Regions from separate parts of the Paenibacillus roseipurpureus genome, predicted to be linked through region 2. Evidence: riboswitches for the same ligand, from Rfam matches in the RefSeq annotation. Region 2 holds a riboswitch; each other region holds the start of a gene.
The links. A riboswitch is a leader RNA that binds a small molecule or an ion and turns the genes downstream of it on or off. The one in region 2 is predicted to bind cyclic di-AMP.

Region 1 (4,233 bases), 2.7 Mb from region 2:
TGCGATGGAGTATGACTCCGCTAACGAAGCTAATGCAGATGAAACTTAACGCAGGTACGATGAGATAACGGATTGGAAGACCAGGCATGTAAGGAATGGTTAGCAGGACAAGCTCCACGGTAAGCGCCAACCATATGAGATAGGCCAAAGCGCGAGCTTTGCCTTGAGGTTCGAGCGGGTACATGCCAAGCCAGAACGTATACCGATGAGCTCGCTCAAGCGACGTTACCTGGATCATGGATATCGCCAGCGTGATAACCAGAATGATGCTGCGTACGGAAGCGGTGTTCGAAGCAGCGATGGCTAAGGCGCTAATCATGGTAATACGCAGGAGAATCGCGAACAATTCGGTTCGCAGCAATGTTTTGGTGTAGATGTATAGATAAGCTGAATCCTGTCGAAATGGGACAGCTCGCGTAAGTCCGCTGATCCAGCTTCGGCGGGCTATTCGCGTTGGCAGTTGAGGCACGTCAATGAACCAGTTGAAGAAGGCATAGAGTTTTGCCTGTTGTTGCTTTTCTTTGGCGATCAAATAGTCCCAACCAATGAAATAGCGTGACACATTGCGGAATACCGCCAGCCATATGAATAATAGAACTAATGCAGCTAGACTAGCCCAAAGGACGCTATAGTGAAATTGGATGGTGAGCAGGGCTAGCGAAGCTGCCCAACGTAAGCAGACGGAAGCGAATCTCGTTCGCTCAGAGACGAATCTACCTTCTTGCCAACTGGCGGATAGGTGAACTATTTTTAATAGAAGAAACAGGATGAGCATCAATAGAAAAGGTTGTGCCTTAGAGCCTAAACAGTGGTAATACAGCGGTGCCACGGCCACCCAAGCTAGTAGAAGCCAAACACTCTGCATGAGATAGCTATACAGGAAACTGCTTCTAAAATAGATGCCCATTTCATGCTCGATACGTAATAGAAACATGCGGTCTGCACTGCGAGTTAATGTTCGTATGGAGCTGGCAGATAGGGAAGGCGTGAGCACGAGAAGCACGATCCATAGGTACGGATAATCTGTCGGAAGATGCTGTAATGTTTTTGCATAATAATAGGAAGAAACAATGACAAGAAACAACAAGAAGCCGATAAAGTTGCTCCGTGCGGCGTACTGCCAATAGCCCATGGATTCCTTCCAATAATAATTAAATCTCTGCCTCCATAAGGCCTGTGTATTCAATGCATATGTAGTATCCTCTGAAGGGTTCATTGCGGATCTCCTTGCACGAGCTTGTAGAAGATGTCGTCTAATGACGCATGAGGCAGCACTGTTTGTGCGCGCAATTCGACTAAATCACCCTGTGCGACCCGATGCCCTTTGTGAAGTACGACATAGTTATCGCAATATTTCTCAATTGTAGACAAAATGTGCGAAGAAATGAGAAAGGATGCGCCCTTTCGCTTCATATGGACCATGAGGTCGAGTAAAGAGCGGATCGCGAGAGGATCCAATCCGAGAAAAGGCTCGTCGATGATGTATAGGGAGGGCTCGATTAAGAAAGCATTCATGATCATCACCTTCTGCTTCATCCCTTTGGAAAGGTGGCTGGCGAAGCTGTTAAGCTTGTCTCCCATCTGAAATTGCGCTAACAGCGATTGGGATCTAGTGGTGAAGTCGGCCTTGGATACACCGTACGCCATAGCGGTCAGTTCCAAGTGTTCACGGATCGTTAACTCCTCGTAGAGCTCAGGGCTTTCTGGGACATAGGCATACGTAGAACGATAAGCGATGGGATTCTCCGTTAAGGTTAACCCATTGATGTGAATGGATCCTTTCTGAGGTTGCAGCAATCCCAAAATATTCTTAATTGTAGTACTTTTACCTGCGCCATTGAGTCCAATTAATCCCATCATTTCACCAGGTTGAATCGAGAATGTGAGATCGTGAAGAACGGGTTTGTTTGGTAAATATCCCCCGAATAAAGCGTTTACTTGCAAGATGGGCCCCATCTCAATTGCCTCCCTAAATAGCAAATTATTGGTATTTTCGAATAGAGATCTTCCAGAATCATTATAAACAAATTTGAATTTTTAACCTAGTTTTAGCCACAGTGGTATAAGAAAAGGTGTATACGTACGTTATAGTTAGAGAAATGCAGATAAAATGAGGTTATATTTGAAAAATAATCGAAATTTGAGCAATTTAGCCCTTTTTAACGGGTGTATATCCCTTTACAGGTTGTGATTAACAGCGTAATATACTTTTCATAATAACTTAATATCCAATTTGCCAATTTTCCATTCGCTGAGTTCCAAATGTGGAAACGGGGGAACCACTGCAAGCTTGATTAGCGTTCATACGCTGGCAAGTGAGCAGATTGAGTATCAGGGGTGAATCAGAGACGTAAGCAAGCAGCTTGCGCCTCAGTAGGGCGACTCTCACGTCCGAATCCGTCAGCTAACCTCGTAAGCGTAAGAGAGGTAACGATTGTCGTGCGTGCTATTTGTATTTCACTATGCAAACTAAGCCAGCGAGAAGAGTCCTCTTCTTGCTGGCTTTTTGTCCACATACAGGGTTCTACACAGATCAGATGACATAAAATGACCTGGAATTCATAGGATGTTGAAGAGGTGAAAAGGGGGGGACGACCCGATTCGGCGTAAGTACCACCGATGACGGCGAGCACGTTAAGTTAACTAAAAACCTTAGTCGCGTCAAATTTTATCATGCTGTAACCTGGCGGCGAGGCTTTGAAGGAGGACCGAAGAAGTGGGCAGTATCTCATTTAGCGAGACCCATGTAAAACGATCATCCAGCATGTCCTTCGCATTGCGATGGAAGCATGAAAACTTGCGTTTGATTTTAAGCCTAGCTCTAATCTCAATCGCAATGACTTTCATGTTTTTGGTGTTGTTGTACGGAACGGCTACCAAGAGCGTATCCGTGGTTGTGAATGGACAAGAAACTATTGTGCACACGAAGCAATGGGTCCTGCAACGCCTACTGGATGAACAAGCCATAACGATTGGTGAACACGATGAAATTTCGAGCGCCCTGACGACCAAAATCAAGGGCGGCGATAAAATCGTCATCGAGCATGCTTCGCCAATTCAATTGACTGCTGATGGAAAGACCACCACTGTTTACACAACTGCAAGAACGGTAGAAAGTGCATTGCAACGTTTAAATATTGCACTTGGGGAGAACGATCGCATCACTCCCGAACCGACAGCCGCTCTCGGCGCTGGCGATGAAGTCAAAATCGTACGTGTGACCAAAGTGACGGAGGAAGTCTCTGAACCGATCGCATTCGAGACAGAGAAGAAGAGTGACGCTAATTTACTCAAAGGGAAAGAGCAAGTCGTTCAAGAGGGTAAAGAAGGCGTACTGGTGAAGAAGAAAGAAAAGACTTTCGAGGACGGCGTTTTAGTCGCGGAAGCAGTTGTGGGTGAAGAAGTACAAACAGAAAGTATTAGCAAAGTAGTTGCCGTTGGCACGAAGAATCCCGTTGTTGTGCTCTCCGCCTCCTCACCGAGTGTGGATGAAGTATCTAAGAATGGTGTCACCTTCGGTTATAAGCAAATTCTTAAGAATGTGAAGCTCACCGCTTATTCAGCGGACGCAGCATCGACGGGAAAAGATGAGGGTGCTTACGGTTACGGTAAAACCTATACAGGGACGACTGTAACGGAAGGGCGCACGATTGCTGTTGATCCCAAGGTGATTCCACTGGGTTGGTGGGTCTACATTGAAGGTCTTGGCTTCCGTCGTGCTGAGGATATCGGCAGCGGCGTGAAAGGCCAGATGATCGATGTTTATTTCGAAGATCATGGCTATGCCAATAAATTCGGAACGAAACAAGGATATACCGTCTACATTGTCGGTCCCAAAAAACCGTCAGAGAACTAACGTGTAAACGTTCGTTTCGGCGGGAACACTACCCTATACACGTAGCTTGGCGACTGCCTGCGCGAAAGAAGAGGAGACCCCTCTTCTTTTTCTGCGTACTGGGGGCTAGGAAGGAAAACGGTTCATGATTAAAGAGATGATCGTTGTCGAAGGTAAAGACGATACAGCTGCCATTAAGCGGGCTGTGGAGGCGGATACGATTGAGACGGGCGGTTCGGCCATCGGGCAAGCCGTGCTCAAACGGATCGCGCTCGCCCAGCAGCGCCGAGGCGTTATTATATTCACGGATCCTGACCACGCTGGTGAGCGGATCCGCAAGATTGTTGCAGCCAAGGTGCCAGGCTGCAAGCATGCGTTCATTACACAGGAGCAAGCTG
Region 2 (4,233 bases):
ATGGGCATATTAGAGCGGCGTTAGCTAAAGACGGGGAGAAGAAGACACTTCTTTATCGGGAAGAGGAGACGAAACCCTTTGATCAAATTGCAACTTTCGATCGGAAGGATACGTTTGCTCCCGTCATGTTTTCCTTCGATAATAAGCAGCTGTTCGCAGTGTCTGATGTGGGCCGGGATAAACAAGCGCTCGTGGTGTATGATCCGATATTGAAGAAGGAAACCGAGATCATTGATATGAACGATCAATACGATGTCGATGACTTCTTAGTCTCGTATGCGACTGAATCCATTCTTGCTGTCTCCTACGAAGGAGATGACATTCAGACGAATTATCTAGATGCTGGCTTTGAAAGAGTTGCTGGCGTAATTTCATCCTTACTGAAAACGACGCAATGGAAAATTCTTGGCTCCGTCGATAAAGAGAACTTCTTAGTGTATTCGAATGATGATACATCGTACGGTAGTTACTATTACTACAGTCGTAAAGGTCATTCCCTACATAAAATTGCTGACATCAATCCTTACTTGGATGCGACGAAAATGGCTGACATGCAACCTATCTCCTTCAAAAGCAGAGATGGACTCCTTATTCACGGCTACTTGACATTGCCGAAAGGATTGCCACCTTCTAAGCTTCCCGTTGTAGTTCATCCGCATGGCGGCCCATGGGCACGCGATTCCTGGGGTTTTGATCTAGATGTTCAATTGCTGGCGAGCCAAGGTTACGCCGTTCTTCAGTTGAATTATCGTGGTTCAACTGGTTATGGCAAAGAGTTTCTCCACGCAGGGGATAAAGAGTGGGGACGAAACATGCAAAACGACATCACGGACGGCGTGAATTGGCTGATCAAGCGAGGAACTGCCGATCCTGAGCGAATTGCGATATATGGCGCATCATACGGCGGATATGCCACTTTGGCGGGCCTGGCATTCACGCCGGACTTGTATGCAGCAGGTGTTGATGTAGTCGGACCTTCGAATTTATTCACATTCCTGAATACGATGGCTCCTTATTGGGAGCTTAGTCGTCCAGAAATGTACCAAGAAGTTGGTGATCCCGTCAAAGATAAAGCACGACTCGAAGCTGCTTCACCACTTTTACATGCAGATCAAATCAAAGCACCGCTCATGATTGCACAAGGTGTGAACGATCCTAGAGTGAATAAGGCAGAATCCGATCAAATGGTCGCAGCCATGCGCCAATTAGACGTGGATGTGCCGTACATGCTCAAGCAAGGTGAAGGACATGGTTTCTACAAGCCAGAAAATGAACGTGATTTCTATCAAGCACTTATTCAATTTCTTAATAAATATGTAAAGAACAAGAAGACGAAGAGCACAGAAACGGCGAACTAAATAGGTGAGACGAACACCTCCTGTTATCGGAGCTAGCGGCATTCTTTTTATGAATGCGCTAGTGCATGATAGGAGGTGTTTTGCTGACTAACAATCCAAATATTGGGGAGAATAAACGTATCTCATTCTCAGGAGGCGCCTGCATGGAGCGTTTGTTTAAATTGAAAGAACGAGGTACGAGCATTTCGACTGAAATTATCGCGGGAGTGACCACATTTCTGACGATGGTCTATATCGTTATTGTGAATCCAGGCATATTGAGTACAACAGGGATGGATTTTCACGGCGTGTTTATGGCAACGGTGCTGGCGAGCATAATAGCTACATTGATTATGGGTCTTTTTGCAAACTATCCGATCGTTATCGCGCCTGGCATGGGGCTAAACGCTTATTTTGCTTTTACAGTTGTTGGCGGCGGGGGAGTTGATTGGCAAGTAGCTTTAGGGGCTGTCTTCATTGAAGGAATCTTATTTATCATTCTGTCGTTGACATCGTTCCGCTACGTCTTGCTTGACGCTATTCCAGCCAGTTTGAAGCATGCCATCACGGCTGGTATTGGGCTTTTTATCACCTTCATCGGCCTGCAAAATGCGAAAATCATCGTCGCCTCTCCAGCAACCTTGCTGACGTTGGGAGATTTGAGAGTACCGATGACAGCTGTGACCTTAATCGGATTGATCGTTTCCCTCATTTTATTAGCTTATAAAGTTCGTGGCTATTTGTTTTTCGGCATGTTAATTACCGCAGTGATCGCTTGGATGATGGGTTTGCTGACGATGCCTGATGCTATCCTTGCAGCGCCTTCTGGGCTATCGGCAACAGCTTTTAAGCTTAATCTAAGCGATATCTTCACAGGGAGTATGTACACGGTCATTTTCACATTCTTATTGATTACCCTTTTCGACACGACAGGGACGATGTTAGGGGTAGCTGAGCAAGCTGGGTTGCTGCAAGGCAACAAATTTCCGCGTTCGCGCGGGGCATTATTAGCCGATGCAGTAGGGACAACAACAGGTGCACTGCTAGGGACAAGTCCAACGTCAGCCTATATTGAATCCAGCTCAGGTGTCGCTGTTGGAGGCAGAACGGGTTTGACAGCCGTGGTCGTTAGTGTGCTGCTTGCGCTAACTTTGTTATTTTCCCCAATTGTTGCCGTGCTTGCCAGCATTCCCGCGATAACAGCGCCGACGTTAATCATAGTTGGATTTCTCATGATGAATGTGCTTCGCAAAATTGAGTGGCATGACCTGGAGGAAGCGTTTCCCGCATTTCTCATTGTGGTCTTAATGCCACTTACCTATAGTATCGCAACGGGGATCGGGATTGGTTTTATCGTGTATCCGATTCTCAAAGTGGTTAGAGGCAAGCGTCGGGATGTGCATCCCATTTTCTATTTATTTGCGGTCTTATTTTTCGTTCAGATCGTGTTTTTCACTCATTAAGCCGATCCATAAACCCTTATGGTGCCTGACTTGCGACGTATTGGCATATTTTGAGCCATGTTTGAAACCGTCTCTCATGTTACACTTTGTAAGACCCAAACGGGTCACAAACAACATAAAGGCCGAAGTTTCATAGGAAACACGGGGGACCCAACTTTGGGGTGAAGCCGCTTCTGCGGCCGGGTGATTACTCTTTGACCCGAATCCGACAGCTAACCTCGCAGGCCGTAAAAAGGAGAGGTTTCAACATGAAGCGTTACATGAAATGGGCAGCAACAGGTGCACTTAGTTTGAGTTTACTTGTCGGAGCTAACGCGGCAATGGCCGCGACTGCAACACATACAGTATCAGAGAATGATACGATGTGGTTAATTTCTAAGAAATATGGTGTAAGTCTGACGGAACTGATTAAAGCAAACCCGCAGATCGCCAACCCCAATATGATTTGGTCGGGTATGCACGTCACTATTCCGAGCAAAACGGCAGGGACAGGGACTGGATCCAACACAGTGACGACGCCTTCGCAATCTACGTTTGCCAGTCAAGTGGTGACGTTAGTGAATCAGGAGAGAGCGAAAGCTGGGCTCAAAGCGTTAACCGTTAATAGCGCCCTCACAACCATGGCGTTGGACAAGGCCAAAGATATGTACAACAATGGCTATTTCGATCACACGTCGCCGACGTATGGCTCCCCATTTGATATGATGAACCGTTACGAGATTAGCTATTCGTACGCAGGCGAGAACATTGCCAAGGGTCAACAAACGCCAGCAGCCGTCATGACGGCATGGATGAACAGTGCTGGCCATCGTCAAAACATTCTAAGTCCGAATTACACACAAATTGGTGTCGCTTATTATAATGGCGAGTGGGTCCAAGAGTTTATTAGTACGTAAAAATAGGCAAGATGAAGAAACCAGTAACGTTTCCGACGTTCACTGGTTTTTTTGCTTTTTAAACATGATACAATAAGCTGAAGCAATTTTAGCGATCGGGAGGAGCTCAATCTTATGCATTCAATCGTTGGTCATATTACAGAAATCAACCGTTATCCCATTAAATCTTTTGCTGGGGAACGCTTATCCGAATGTCAGATTGAACCTTATGGCATGTTAGGTGATCGTCATGGCACTTTCTATGATACGACGAAATCGGGATGGTCGCGGTATGTTACCGCTCGGAATATTCCGAAAATGTTAACCTATCAGGCTAGCTTTCAGGACGGCGAGATTCAAGTAACATCGGCCAACGGCCAAACATTCGGATGGAACGAAGCGTTGCTATCCGAAATACAAAGCCTAACAACTACGCCAATCACCATGTCACGGTTAAAGGAAGCTCATCCCGAGCATCCACATTTATTATCGGTTGATGGCGCCAGTATTCTACTTGTCACGGATGCAAGTTTGCGTAAGCTAGAGGCTGCATGCCAA
Region 3 (4,233 bases), 1.8 Mb from region 2:
ATAATTATCTGATTGCCAGACCACTTTATTCATGACACCCGCTTCTCGTTGGTCGGCGATATGAAGCTGTCCGAACATGATGGAAGCTGTAACCGAAACACCGATGTCATCCGGCACCTTGATATCAATATCCCCCACGATACCTTGCAAAATAACGGTCGTTTCCTTTTGCTCCAAGATCGCCAGTGAGAGGTCGATATACGTTTCCCCCACCAAATACCACGTCGATGTGTTTCTCATAATCCAAGGCTCGCGGCCAAGACGCACACTATCTACAAGCTTTTGCTTTTGAATATAGGTGTCATCCTTATGAACCTGCTTGGATCGTATGAAAAACAAACCGAGTGAAATCAACACAACCGCAATGACAATCGTGAGATGATCCCCGAATAAAATGACGGCGCCAATCCCCATCAGCACATATCCTTTGCGCTCCTTGCGTGAACGAACGCGATGAATGCCCAGCAAGATGAGGATAACGGCCAGAATGGGAAAAAAGCCTACAGTTCGATCAAGAAGCAAAAAAACACCGGCGCCGATCAGCACAAGCGCTGTGTTGCGTGCGCGGTTATTCTTCATGTCTTCTCCCATTTGCTGCACCTCCTCTGGCTGCCCATTTCGTTTCTTGCATACGTTTCCTAGCATACCATAAGAATGGACGACCTCCAAGAAGCAAATCCTTATCCGGCAAGGCTTTGGCTTATAAAAAACGACTACACCGTCCTGTTGGACGGTAGTGTTTATCCAAAAATATAAGCTTACTTCTGGCGGCGCGGGTCCCGCTCTTCACGGCTGCGCTGCTCCTGCTGCCACTCGTGCTGCAACTTACTGCGCAGCGCGCGAAACTCATGCTGAAGATTGCCGCTGGCTTCCTTCAGCGTCTCGCGCGACAGGCGGCCCGCTAAGCGAAGCCCCTGGAGCGCCTCCCGGCCGAGCTCGCGGCCGGTCACTTCAAGCTCGCGCCACGTGTCGCGAGCCTCTTTGCCGTGCAGCCCGCCGCGCGGCTGCACCTCTTCGGCTGCGTGCCCCGCACGCAGCCCGCGCAGCTGCTCTGCGAGCGCCAGGCACAGGTCCTGGCTGCTCGCGTACTGCGCGCGGTAGTGCTCGCTCGCGGCTTCCTCGCGAAGCTTCTCTTGCAGCGCGAGCCGCGCCAGGTCTTCTTCGCCGGCGCGCATCGCCAGCTCGGCCTGCTCGCCGCGCAGCTGCGCCATTTCCTCTGCGCGCGCGATGTGGCTGCGTAGCGCGATCGTGGCCTGCAACGCTTCCTCGTAGCGCGCTTCCAGCTCCTCAATTGTGCCGCTGCGCGCGGCACCTGCCTTGCCGATGGTCTCCTGCCAGACCGTCTCCGCCATTTTGCCAATTTGATCACCTATATGTTGCAAATCCCATTCACGGTCCTGATTCTTCGTCATATTCATTCACTCCCTCTACATCGTCTCTCACTCCATCATAGCTATATCGTAACGCACTTACGCCAACGTCAAAACCGACCCCCGACTGTTTTTGAACCTAGACCTAAGTCCAGTATGTCAGGAAGGCCCCAATATTTGGTCATTGTTCCGAGCCGCTCACGATGATACTATATTTGAAGCCGAGTCTGGTGCCCAAATCAAGCACTGGTACGGGGGACGAAATACTTGGGGTGAATATTTGCTTCTAATCAGAGCAGACTAGGGAGAACCTTCTTCCCGAACCCGTCAACTAACCTCGAAGGCTCAAGAAGGAGGATTACCAATTGAATAAACTTACTAAAGGGTTAACAAGCCTTGCTGTTTCCTTAGCAGTATTGGCAGGTGGCTTTCTTTCCCCATTTACAACGCAGGCGCACGCAGCCCAAGCCAAGATGGACGTGAAAGTGCAAGTCAACGATGACCTGATTCATTTCCCGGATGCACAGCCATTTCTGGATGGCAATCATTCCACACAAGTGCCGCTTCGTTTCGTAACCGAGAAATTAGGCTACTCCGTGGATTGGCAAAAAGATGGAACTGAAATCAAAGTCACACTGAGCAACAACCAACATACGATTACACTCGTCTCTGGGCAAAAAGAAGCCAGCATTGATAACTCTACCGTCGTTCTGGACACTGCTTCACAATTCCAGAATGGTCGCGTATACGTCCCGCTTCGCTTTCTTTCCAGTGCCGCAGGTATTCCCGTACATTGGGATGCCAACAGCAATCTAGCTATTCTTAGTAAAGATGGCGCTTATCATGCGCCTGATTATCAAGTATTTGAATCCACAGCTTATTCGGCAGATCCTTCTGAGAATGGTGGTTACGGCGCGCTCGACTATATGGGCAACCCCCTTGCACTCGGTACAGTAGCTGTAGACCCATCCGTTATTCCGCTAGGCTCGAAATTGTATATCGAGGGATATTCGTTTGATGGACTTCCAACAGGCGGTATGTATGTGACTGCGTCTGATACGGGCAGTGCCATTAAAGGAAATCGACTCGATATCTATATTCCTGGTTCGAAACAATCCTTACGCAGCTTCGGCATTCAGAAAATTAAAGTGTACAGAATTTCATAATGAGCTGAAACAGATTCAGCAAACAAAAGTCGCCCACAGGTAGCGTTATCTACGTGATGGGCGGCTTTTGCTTATAAGAACGGCAAAACGCGATCAGCCATCAGGGCATTCGTCCAATCAACTCCTATCCCGTAGACATATGCTGTATAGTGTTTAACCTACATCACTAGAAAGCGGAGGCGATACCATGTCATATGTTGCAGGTTGTGGAACACCTGGTTACGGGAACTCAGTTGGCGTTATTCTAGTTCTTTATGTGTTGCTTGTTATTATTCTTGCTACTTTCTTCTAAGCGAAAGCTAAGAAAACAAGACCCACTCAGTCTGAGTGGGTCTTGTCTTTTTATTTATAATTTATTTCGTTGCCCATACTTGCACACGATCGCCTCGCGCATACCCACTTCCTCCCGCGGGCAGACAAATCAAGCAATCCGCATCCTTAATGGATACCATAATACTCGACTTATCAATCCCCGCTGGGCGAACCCATACGGTTCCTGCCTCCAGGCGCGTAGTTCCGCGAATATACCGCGGGTAAGCCGAAGGCTTATCATAGGGCACATCCAGAAAGGCGGTGTGCGCTTCACCAACGGGCTGCTGACTGCCCATCATAGCTTTCATTAGCGGCTTGGCGAATAACTCAAATCCGACGAAGGATGCCCCAGGATTGCCTGATAGTGCGAGAAGCAGCTTCCCTTTCCATACAGCTGCACTCGTTGGTGTTCCAGGCCGCATGGCAACTTTATTGAACAACAATTTGCCCTCGAAATGGCCGAACAGATCCACCAACACATCATAATCCCCTACCGAAACACCGCCAGACGTAAGAACGAGATCGACATCAGGTAGAATGGCTTCCAAAGCCGCCTGAACGTGGCGCGGATCGTCACTGAGCACAGGCATAATTTGGGCCGAGCCGCCAGCGGCTTCCACTTGTGCCGCTAGCATATAGCTGTTGCTATTGCGGATTTTACCAGGCTGCAAACGCTGCTCAACCTGTAGCAACTCAGATCCCGTTGAAAAAATAGCAACCGTCGGTTTGCAAAATACCGAGACCTCCGAGAAGCCAAATGTCGCCAAAATCGCGATTTCACCTGCACCGATCTGCGACCCTTTGGCTATAAGAGCATCCCCATGCGCAATTTCACCCGCAATCGGTGTGATATTGCTGCCCGCTTGCACATTTTTCTTAATACGTACATGCGCATTCGTTTGCGCTTCATCCTGCAAGGAATCCGTCATCTCCAACATGACGACGGCATCTGCGCCATCTGGTACGGGTGCACCCGTCATAATGCGGGCTGCCATGCCAGCTCCAATCGTTCGTGTTGGAACCGTACCGCTAGGAATCCGTTCAATGACCTGAAGAAGAGCAGGCGTCTCAGGTGAGGCTGTAAGTATATCCTTGGAACGAACCGCATACCCATCTACACCCGAGCGGCGGAAATGCGGCACATTGTGATTCGCGTAAATATCCACCGCCAACGTTCTGCCGATTGAACGCTCCAATGGAACAGCTTCTACCTTCGCTGGTTGGCAGTATTCATAGAGTTTGGCTCGCGCTTCATCAACGGAGATCACTTGACGGCCAAATCTCAGCTTCAGCTCACTATTCACTTGCTTCCTGCCTCCCTAATTCCTAGCCGCCGATTTGTGACATCCTGCGAATGGTTGGTGTATGAGATTGCTCCTCATTCA
Region 4 (4,233 bases), 2.6 Mb from region 2:
GTAGCGAAAGTCATTCAGCAGAACAAGAGGCGGGGGCTTACATCGCCTATTTCCGAGATTTCTTTATCCCGCAGAAATATTCCCTAGGTTGTCTACATATACATGCTGTAGATGCTTGTTTAGGCGGGGTGAATCTCATGATTAATCTATTCAATAGCCGCAAAGTACAGTGGATTGCCGTCATGCTGCTGGCTGCCGGCGCCGTGTTTATAACGGACACGTTGCTCCCTTCCACACCACGAGGGATTGTTCCCGTCGTTTCCAAAGAGGTTCCTTTGGCGAAGTCACCGGACATGCGGTCTGCCGATAGCGGGAACCCCGTAGAAACATCAACACCGCTTAGCTATCGCATTGCTGAATATCACATGAACGTTACTTACATTCCTGAAACACAGCAGCTCCAAGGACAGCAAACCCTCACATGGGAAAATCCAGGGTCTGTACCTGTGAATGACATCTATTTTCATCTCTACCCGAATGCGTTCGCCTCGAAGAAAACGACGTTCATGCGGGAATCGGGCGGCAAGCTGCGCGAGGACGAAGCCAAAGCTGACAGCGGCGGCAGCATGGAGCTGTTATCTGTAAAATCCGATGAAGGCAATGACCTCACCAAACGGATGACGTTCGTACAGCCAGATGACGGCAATAAGGACGACCATACGTTACTCAAAATTCCACTCACGAAACCCGTCGGTCCTGGGGAACGCGTTACGATCCGAACCGAATTCCTGGTGAAGCTGCCCGTTGCCTTTGCCCGGATGGGTTATGTGGACGACTTCGTCATGGCAGGGCAATGGTTTCCGAAAGTTGCGGCCTACGAGCGCAAAGGTACGCGCGGCCGGACCGAGCCTGGTTGGGACCTCCATCAATATCATGGGAATTCGGAGTTCTATGCCGACTTCGGGATGTATGATGTGAAAATTCAAGTGCCCGCCAATTACACGGTAGCCGCTACTGGCTTCCCAGTGAAGCCAGCTGTGACCGATAAGGGTATGAAGACGTACCAATTTTATGCGGAAGATGTCCATGATTTCGCTTGGTCCGCCTCCCCCCATTTCGTCTATGTCGAGGAACCTTTCTCGGCGCCGCAAGTGCCAGGAGTTAAGATTAAGCTATATCTCGATCCGAACCATCAAGACTTGAAGGATCGCTATATGTACGCTGCCAAAAAAGCGCTAGCGCGCTACAGCCAGTGGTACGGAACGTATCCGTACTCGACCCTTTCCATTGTCGTGCCTCCTGCCGGCGGGAATGGCGCTGGCGGGATGGAGTATCCCACATTAGTAACGGCTTGGGGAGCATCCGACAAAGATCCAGATCTGGAACTCGAGCGTGTCGTCGTCCACGAAATTGGCCATCAATTTTTCTACGGACTCGTGGCCAGCAATGAATTCGAAGAAGCGTGGCTCGATGAAGGCTTTACATCTTATGCCGAGGACAAGGTGATGGAAGCGGAGTATGGCGATAAGCCGAATTTAGCCGTTGAATCCAGCTACATTACCTCACCGAATGCGCTGCGCAAAGACGCATGGGCCTATACCGGGCATGAGCAGTACGCTGAAAATGTGTATACGCGCGGCAAGCTTGTACTAAAGGCGATTGAGCAGCAAGTGGGCACCAAAGTCATGGACCGCATCATGAAAACCTACTTCCAGCGGTGGCAGTTCAAGCATCCGTCTACGAAGGATTTTCAGCAAGTTGTGGAGGATGTCAGCAAGACGAAGTGGGATGATTTCTTCAACCAATATGTGTATGGCGATAGGATGATGGATTATTCGGTTGAAAGCGTGCAGATCAAGCCTCAAGGCAGTAAGGGCTCCGAGACGTACGAAAGTACCGTCCGCATTGTGAAACATGGCGGCAATTCACCAGAAGTGCCGATTCAGTTCCATTTTGCTGATGGGACGTCGCTGGATAAAACATGGGATGGCAAAGACAGCTCCATCGAATTCAAATTTACGAACGCCTCCCCCGTCGACTGGGTGCGGATCGATCCAACCTATACGCTCGTGCTGGAGAATAAGCATATCAACAACTTTTATCAAACGGAGTTAAATACGAAATGGCAAATACGGTGGAATCTCGGCCTCGCCCAGTTCCTGCAAGCTCTGTTCGGCTCAGTCGCCTGGTAAGCGCGCAGCTCATGAAGTACGACAAACTCTGAGCCCGCTTACGAAGCCAGTTTTCTAAAGAAAACTTTGAGGAGGGACCTCGTTGGCAACCTATATCAAATCCGGCTTCAGGGCAGCGATGCAACAGCCTTTTGCCACGATCATGCTTTTCCTGTACCAAATGGGCTGGGGGGTGCTTCTGTATAAGGGGATTCAGGGCGTCCTCGTCCCCCTCATGCATCGCTTTCCGGGCAGCGAGCAGCCTAAGCAAGCACTGCAGCTTTTCTTAGCTGAAGGTCAATTTCAGTTATTAAAAACGGATCTTAGCCACTCCTACCTAGGATGGCTGGCGTTCCTGCTATGCGTGCGTATGCTGCTCACCCCCCTCCTGAATGGCGGTGTCTATTATTCGCTGACGCACACCGAGCAGAATGCCGGCTATCGCTTCTTTCGTGGCATGAAAAAGCTCGTGCTTCCCTTCTTATTCGTGTATCTGATCCGCATCGTGCTGACACTGCTGCCGTTGATCTGGCTTTTCCCTAAGGCCAAATGGATTCTAGCCCACAGCTCTTCCTATGAACAGCTGGCGCTGAACTTGCTGCCTTGGATTCTCGGCTTTATGATGTATGGCTTTCTCTTGCAGCTGCTGTTCATGTATATCCAATTTGCGCTTGCAGCTGAGCTTGGCGTCCTTTCGACAGTCATTTCCTTTTTCCGACATTCGATCCCCATTATCGGACTTGCCGTTTCCTTACTTCTCATCTCAGGACTTCTGGCGGGCGTCACGGTAACGGCGACTTATGTGTGGGCTGGACTAGTCGCGCTGCTCATTTATCAGCTGTATCCGCTGTTCCACATTTTCATCCAAATCTGGAGCATCACCTCCCAATATCAGCTACTTTCTGCCAAAATATCCAATTAACATCCAGCAAATTCGTCTATTTGTACAATAAAGTCCCTTTCGCCAAAGAAAGGGGCTTTTTTTTGTCTGTTTTCCGAACAATTGGGCTTTTTTTTCGCCTATTTTGCCAAACAAAAAGAGGATTTTCTTTGTTTATGACGAATTACATGATCTAGCATCAAAAAACCAAATATTTCATGCCGAATTCCTCAGTTTATGGGGAAACGGGGGAACCACTCCGGGTGAATTGATCTTGCAAGACAGGGATCATAGGGAACCTTCAACCGAACCCTCCAGCTAACCTCGTAGGCACCGGAAGGAGACAAGCAGTTGAAGAACGTTGTTACTCTTGTTTTTAGTCTTGTTTTGTTTTTGAGTGTGAGTGTAGGAAGCGTTTTCGCGTCGTCCACCATGGACAGCGCCGTCGATGACCTCATGGGAACTCCGTACAAATGGGCTGGCACAACAACCAAAGGGTTTGATTGCTCTGGGTTCACGTCCTACCTATTCAGCGAGTTCGGCATCGACATTCCGCACAGCTCTAAATCCCAAAACAAAGAAGGCTACTGGATCGACAAAAGTGAACTTCGTAAGGGCGATCTCGTATTTTTCAACACGGATGGCAGCGGTATCTCTCACGTAGGGATGTACCTGGGCAATGGTGAATTCGTTCACTCCGCCACAAACCAAGGTGTTGTTAAGAATAAGTTGAGCGAATCCTACTACGCGAAGCGGTATGTGTCAGCCAGACGAGTTCTGTGGGATGATATCTACAACCAACTAACTGCTGAATCCAATTAATCTTCTCATCACAGGAATGAAGCCCTTAAGCTTACTCCCAGGAGTAGCCTTACGGGCTTTATTCATTTGTGCATGCCGTTCAGCGGAGCACCCCACCCTGCTGTGGAGAAAAAGGTGAATGAGAAATTGCTAGCCAGTATGCAATTGAACGGCAAGTCCCCCATCGCCGCTGTTGGCGTCGAAGTGCAGGAATGCTGGGTGCATTGCAGCCGAGCGCTGAAAATGTCGAAGATTTGGGAAACCGACAACTGGGTGCCTGAGCAAGAGCAGCCAGATGGCATGGACATGTTCCCCGCCCATGTGGCGATGAATGGCATCGTGCTGGATGAATAGCTTGAGGTGCAGATGGGGCAGTGCGGGATGCTCCTGATACCTTCCAAAAGTTATAACTTGACACACCATGTTAGCCGTCCTATAATT

Region 1: linked by a shared signal. The riboswitch ahead of MJB10_RS00935 (ubiquitin-like domain-containing protein) and the one ahead of MJB10_RS13085 (CAP domain-containing protein) in region 2 are both predicted to bind cyclic di-AMP.
Region 3: linked by a shared signal. The riboswitch ahead of MJB10_RS05275 (stalk domain-containing protein) and the one ahead of MJB10_RS13085 (CAP domain-containing protein) in region 2 are both predicted to bind cyclic di-AMP.
Region 4: linked by a shared signal. The riboswitch ahead of MJB10_RS25310 (C40 family peptidase) and the one ahead of MJB10_RS13085 (CAP domain-containing protein) in region 2 are both predicted to bind cyclic di-AMP.

The regions. Positions count from the first base shown of each region.
Region 1 is NZ_CP130319.1:208,738-212,970, forward strand. It holds gene MJB10_RS00925 (ABC transporter permease) at 1-1,216, opposite strand, end outside; gene MJB10_RS00930 (ABC transporter ATP-binding protein) at 1,213-1,962, opposite strand; cyclic di-AMP (ydaO/yuaA leader) riboswitch at 2,240-2,434, shown strand; gene MJB10_RS00935 (ubiquitin-like domain-containing protein) at 2,717-3,856, shown strand; gene rnmV (ribonuclease M5) at 3,981-4,233, shown strand, end outside.
Region 2 is NZ_CP130319.1:2,954,247-2,958,479, reverse strand. It holds gene MJB10_RS13095 (S9 family peptidase) at 1-1,358, shown strand, start outside; gene MJB10_RS13090 (NCS2 family permease) at 1,502-2,800, shown strand; cyclic di-AMP (ydaO/yuaA leader) riboswitch at 2,911-3,042, shown strand; gene MJB10_RS13085 (CAP domain-containing protein) at 3,049-3,696, shown strand; gene MJB10_RS13080 (MOSC domain-containing protein) at 3,811-4,233, shown strand, end outside.
Region 3 is NZ_CP130319.1:1,154,840-1,159,072, reverse strand. It holds gene liaF (cell wall-active antibiotics response protein LiaF) at 1-591, opposite strand, end outside; gene MJB10_RS05280 (PspA/IM30 family protein) at 759-1,412, opposite strand; cyclic di-AMP (ydaO/yuaA leader) riboswitch at 1,592-1,731, shown strand; gene MJB10_RS05275 (stalk domain-containing protein) at 1,736-2,536, shown strand; gene MJB10_RS05270 (YjcZ family sporulation protein) at 2,724-2,828, shown strand; gene MJB10_RS05265 (molybdopterin molybdotransferase MoeA) at 2,890-4,152, opposite strand; gene moaA (GTP 3',8-cyclase MoaA) at 4,175-4,233, opposite strand, start outside.
Region 4 is NZ_CP130319.1:5,558,844-5,563,076, forward strand. It holds gene MJB10_RS25300 (M1 family metallopeptidase) at 138-2,132, shown strand; gene MJB10_RS25305 (hypothetical protein) at 2,215-3,033, shown strand; cyclic di-AMP (ydaO/yuaA leader) riboswitch at 3,201-3,339, shown strand; gene MJB10_RS25310 (C40 family peptidase) at 3,424-3,813, shown strand; gene MJB10_RS25315 (hypothetical protein) at 3,886-4,146, shown strand.